DNA from 2 places in the Streptomyces sp. NPDC101237 genome. Region 1 is predicted to be linked to the other one. Evidence: riboswitches for the same ligand, from Rfam matches in the RefSeq annotation. Region 1 holds a riboswitch; the other holds the start of a gene.
What was found. Region 1 has a riboswitch for cobalamin ahead of metE (5-methyltetrahydropteroyltriglutamate--homocysteine S-methyltransferase). Riboswitches for the same ligand answer to the same signal wherever they lie in the genome.

Region 1 (2,825 bases):
CAGCGACTTCTGCAGGTCGTTGATCCAGATGTTGCGGCCGTCGACGACGCCTGCGACCAGCCGCTTGCCGGGCAGTCCGCCGACGGCGGCCAGCGCCTCCAGGTTGCCCGCGGCGGCCTGGGTGAAGTCCAGCGCGAGCCCTTCGACCGGTGCCTCGGCCAGGACGGGGAGGGCGTCGCCGAGGCGGTCGAAGTAGGAGGCGACCAGCAGCTTCGGCCGGTCGGTCAGCGCGCCGAGGTCGCGGTAGGCGCGCTCGGCCGAGTGCAGTTCGGCCGGGGTGCGGTCCTGGACCAGGGCGGGCTCGTCCAGCTGCGCCCACCCGGCGCCGGCCGCCCGCAGGTCGGCGAGGACTTCGGCGTACACCGGCAGGAGCCGGTCCAGCAGGGTGAGCGGTGCGAAGCCGGCGGGGGCGCCGGGTGCGGGCTTGGCGAGGAGGAGGTAGGTGACAGGACCGACCAGGACCGGGCGGGCGGCCAGGCCGAGGGCAAGAGCCTCCGTCAGCTCGGTGACCTGCTGGGCGGTGTTCGCGGTGAAGACGGTGTCCGGGCCCAGCTCGGGCACCAGGTAGTGGTAGTTCGTGTCGAACCACTTGGTCATTTCGAGCGGTGCGACGTCCTGGGTGCCGCGGGCCATGGCGAAGTAGCCGTCGAGCGCGTCGGCGGCCACGGCCTCCCGGTGGCGTTCCGGGACGGCGCCGACCATGACGGTGGTGTCCAGGACGTGGTCGTACAGCGAGAAGTCGGCGGTGGGCACCTCGTGGACGCCGGCGTCGGCGAGCTGCGTCCAGTTGGTGGCGCGCAGTTCGGCGGCGGTGGCGCGCAGGGCGTCGGCGCTGACGCGGCCCTTCCAGTAGCCCTCGATCGCCTTCTTCAGTTCACGATGAGGGCCCTGGCGGGGGTAGCCGTACACGGTGGCCCGTGCTGCCGCGGCTGCGGACTTCGATGTCACGGAGATCTCCTTCGCGAGATGAATCCCTGAGATCCCGGGGACCGGGGGAGCGCGAAGGGTGTGACGCACCGGACGGCGGCGACCTCGCGCGCCAAGGGCGCGGTCGTCCCGTCTGGTATGCACGCCGACCCGCCCACGAGGTCACCGGGGTATCCGCGCACGGAACGGTCCGCGCGCGGGCAGTCGGCAGGTCTTCGGACTCGCGGGCACGCCCTCCGGTCTCCCGGCGGGCACCTACTGGCCGTCGCTTCCCAGGTCCGGTACGTCGGACCCAGTGCGTATGACGGCGTTCGTTCCCACTCACCGCTGCGGGGCAGTCCCGGATTCCCACCGGGTTCCCTCTTACGACGCCCTCTCCGGCTGACAGGGCGAACCAGCTGCTGGGACCAGCCTAGGGGGTATCGCCCGGCGGGGAGGTGCGGCGTCCACGATGCGGAGGGTGACTCAGGACACGAGTGGAATGCCGGGGGGCGGCAGACGCCATCCTCGCGCTTTCCGTCCCTTTTCCCGCATCTCGACAGCCCGGAGAACAGCATGGCCGAGGCGGAACGCCGGGCCGCCACGACCGGAGGCCCGGCGTACGCCATCGATGCCCAGACCGCCCTGAAGGTGACCGATGACGGGGGCGAGGTCGTCTCCGAGGGGCGCTGGAGGCTGTTCGGGGTGCAGCGGACCGCGGGCGTGTGCCGGTCAGTTGGGCTGAGGCAGCCACAGAGGGGCGCTGCTGCCGCGGGGGAGGAGGACGTCGCGGAAGTGGCCGGGGGTGCGGGACATGACGATCTGGTCGGTGACGCCCTGGTAGTGGCCGCAGGGAGTGTCGGCGGTGAAGGTGTCAGGGTCCAGGTAGGCGTGCGGGGAAACCGGGTCCGGGTCGAGCGCGGTCGCGTGCGCGTAGTCGCGGTCGAAGACGCCGAGGCTGAGGATCCAGGTGGCGATGCGGGTGAGGTTGAGGGTGACCCGGTAGCTGCCGCCCTCGGTGGCGCGGCGCATCAGCGCGGCGAGCGCACCGGTCGTCGCCAGCCAGGACAGGACGTAGTCGTTGACGACGCTGATGTACGGCAGGGCCGGTGTACTGGTCGGCCCGGCGCCGACCCCGTCCTCGCCCTCCATGAGCATGATGCCGCTGAGCGCGCCCGCGGTCTGGTCGAAGCCGACGCGGTGGGCCCAGGGGCCGGTCTCGCCGGCGAGGTGGATGCTGATGTGGATGATGCCGGGCCGGACGGCGGCCGCCTCCTCGGCGGTGAGGCCGATCCTCTCCAGGTAGCCGGGACGCCGGTTGGCGTAGAAGATGTCGGCTCCGCGCAGGAGTTCGCGGATCCTGGCCTGTCCCTCGACGCCGTACGGGTCGATGGTGGTGGAGCGGACGCCGACGTTGGCGGTGTTGTAGGTGGACTCGTGCTCCAGCTCGTTGGGCCGCCAGATGTTCAGCACGTCCGCGCCGTGCTGCGCCAGGTCCCGGCCGACTCCGGCACCGGCGATGATGTGGCCCATGCCGAGGGCGCGTACGCCGGACAGCGGCTGGGCGGCCGACGCGGAGAGGGGTTCGGGCTCGCTGTCGCCGATCTTCTCGACCTTGATCAGCGGCTGCCCGGCGATGTACTCGGAGGCGGGCTCGCGCAGGAACTCCTCGGTGGTGCGCAGCATCGGCATCACCACGCCGATCTCCTCGCCCGCCAGCTCCAGGTCGGCGGCGTTCCACTTGGAGACGGCGTCCGCCACCGCCTGCTTCTCGGGCCAGGTGCGGAGCAGCTTGTAGACGGCGTTCTTGATCTTCGGATAGGGGTTCAGCGGCATGACCCAGCGGTCGTCGCGGGTCCGGTAGAAGTCGAAACCCAGCGGGTTGACCGGGTCCGAGGGCGTGCCGCCCGGGTAGCCGT
Region 2 (2,825 bases), on a different contig from region 1:
CGCGCTCACCCCGAGCGCCAGCCATCCCACCCGGCGCGACAACCGCACCGCCCGCTGGATGTCGGCGACTTCCACGGTCCGTCCCTCCCCGTTCAGCACCGGCCGGTGCTCGACCCGACCTCCGTACGACAGCGTCCCGCCGAGCCGTACCCCGAGGGCGCCCGCGAACGACGCCTCCACCGGACCGGCGTTGGGGCTCGGATGCTTCGCGGCGTCGGACCGCCAGGCCCGCAGGGCCCCTCGCGGGTCGGTTCCGGCGACGGCGGCCAGGACGGCGGTGAGCCTGGCTCCCGGCCAGCCCGCCACGTCGTCCAGCCGCGCGGAGGCCCACCCGTACCGCCGGTACCGGGCCGACCGGTGGCCCACCATGGCGTCCAGGGTGTTGACGGCCCGGAAGCCGAGCAGCCCCGGCACTCCGGCGACGGCTCCCCACACCAGCGCGCCCACGACGGCGTCGCTGGTGTTCTCGGCCACGGACTCCACGACGGCGCGGGCGATCCCGTCGGCGTCCAGGGTCTGCGGATCGCGTCCGCACAGGTGCGGCAGCCGGGCCCGGGCCGCCTCGACGTCCCCGGCCCGCAGCGCGCGCCCGATCACACCCGCCTCACGGGCGAGCGACGTGCCGCCGACGACGGCCCAGGTGGCGGTCGCGGTGAGCACGACGGACGCCGCCGTCGACGGCCGTACGACCCGCTGGGCCAGCGCGCCCAGCGTCACGGCACCGCCCGCGCACAGCGCGGTGTGCAGCGCGCCCCAGCCGCGATGGTCCCGCCACAGCGTCCGCTCGACGGCTCCGGCCGCGCGTCCGAACGCGGCGACCGGATGGCCGCGGCGCGGATCGCCGAGCAACAGGTCGCCGAGAAGGCCGGCGGCGGCGCCGTACGCGAAGACGCGCTCGGCACCCATCGGCTCAGCCCGCCGCGGAGGCGGGAAGTGGCCGGATACTCAACCTCGTTCGGCAGCCACGCATGGCGAATTGTCCTCACTCAGGGTGTCCACGCCCTGGTTCGACGAGAACGGCGGTGAGAGTTCCTGGCTCGCGGGGACTGCTACCCCGGTGACAGTGGCGGGACCGCGCCGGATTCGCACCGGCTTCCTCTCATGCCGCCGTACTTGGCTCCGGAAGTCCACCACGCCCCCGGAAGACCCGTCAACTTGCCGTTGACCTGCGAGGGGAGTGTGTGGGAAGGCCCACACCGGCGGTTCGGCCCGGGCTTCTCGGGGCACGCCGAAGGCTCCCTCCCGCGGACCGGGAGGGAGCCTTCGGTGGTGCGGGCGATCGGCCCGCCCGGGTCAGGGCTTGGCGACGATCAGGTGGATGCCGTAGGCCACGGCGACCGCGCAGGCCGCGAAGCACAGGTAGGCGGCGGTCACGGCCACCGCCGCGGAGTTGCCCTGGGCGACGGCGCGTTCGCGGGCGGAGAGGCCTTTGATGCCGAGGGTGAAGAGGGCCACCATGCCCACGGTGACCACGAGGCTGACGCCGAAGACGGAGCCGATGGCTGCCCAGTCGATGTTCATGTCGGTTCTTCCTCGGGTGTCAGACGGTCGCGGCCGGGTCGGCGGCGGGGGCGGCGGGGGCGGCGGGGGAGGGGATGGTGGCCGTCAGGTTCTCGGTGACCGGGCCCGCGGGCGGCGGGGTGACGGCGGCCATCGCCGCGGTGACCACGCCGGCCGGCTCCGCGGGGTCGGTCTCGTTGACGTTCGCGCTGTCCACCACCTGGCGGCGGGAGAGCTTCCAGATGGCGGCGCTGGAGGCGGCGAGGAAGACGGCGACCGCCGCGGTGCCCCAGTCGCCGAGGTCCGTCACGGACTCGGCGAGCGCGCCGACGACGGCGGCCGCGGGGAGGGTGAGCACCCAGGCGACCATCATCCGGGTGGCGGTGGACCAGCGGACCGTGCCGCCCTTGCGGCCCAGGCCCGCGCCCATCACGGAGCCGGAGACGACGTGCGTGGTGGAGAGCGAGAAGCCGAGGTGGGAGGAGGCCAGGATGGCGGTGGCCGCGCTGGTCTGGGCGGCGAAGCCCTGCTGCGGCCGGAGGTCGGTCAGGCCCTTGCCCATGGTGCGGATGATCCGCCAGCCGCCGATGTAGGTGCCGAGCGCGATCGCCAGGCCGGCGGAGAGGATGACCCAGGTGGGAGGGTTCGAGCCGGGGGCGATGGAGCCGCCCGCGATCAGCGCGAGGGTGATGATGCCCATCGTCTTCTGCGCGTCGTTGGTGCCGTGCGCGAGGGAGACCAGGCCGGCGGAGGCTATCTGGCCGGCCCGGAAGCCCTTGCGGGTGGCGTTGTCGTCGGCGTCCTTGCCGATCCGGTAGGACAGCCGGGTGGCGAGCAGCGCCGCCAGACCCGCGACGACGGGGGCGGCGACCGCGGGCAGCAGTACCTTGGTGACCAGGACGTCCCCGTGGACCGCGCCGAAGCCGGCGGAGGCGACGGTGGCGCCGACCAGGCCGCCCATCAGGGCGTGCGAGGAACTGGAGGGCAGGCCCACCAGCCAGGTCACCAGGTTCCAGAGGATCGCGCCCACGAGGGCGGCGAAGATGACCTCGGGCCGGATGCCGTTCTCGTCGACGAGGCCCTTGGAGATCGTGTTGGCGACCTCCACGGAGAGGAAGGCGCCCACCAGATTGAGCGCGGCGGACATGGTCACCGCGATCTTGGGCTTGAGCGCACCGGTCGAGATGGTCGTGGCCATCGCGTTGGCGGTGTCGTGGAAACCGTTCGTGAAATCAAACGCAAGTGCGGTCACCACCACAATCGCGAGGATCAGCGAGAAGTTTTCCATTTACCCGAACAATCTTTAGAGGTCATCGGCTGTTGGA

Region 2: linked by a shared signal. The riboswitch ahead of ACIRQ9_RS33830 (cobalamin biosynthesis protein) and the one ahead of metE (5-methyltetrahydropteroyltriglutamate--homocysteine S-methyltransferase) in region 1 are both predicted to bind cobalamin.

The regions. Positions count from the first base shown of each region.
Region 1 covers NZ_JBIWNY010000018.1:181,713-184,537, reverse strand. The annotation lists gene metE (5-methyltetrahydropteroyltriglutamate--homocysteine S-methyltransferase) at 1-948, opposite strand, end outside; cobalamin riboswitch at 1,116-1,341, opposite strand; gene ACIRQ9_RS26645 (CoA transferase) at 1,639-2,825, opposite strand, start outside.
Region 2 covers NZ_JBIWNY010000030.1:41,754-44,578, forward strand. The annotation lists gene ACIRQ9_RS33830 (cobalamin biosynthesis protein) at 1-906, opposite strand, end outside; cobalamin riboswitch at 1,005-1,149, opposite strand; gene ACIRQ9_RS33835 (hypothetical protein) at 1,294-1,521, opposite strand; gene ACIRQ9_RS33840 (anion permease) at 1,541-2,788, opposite strand.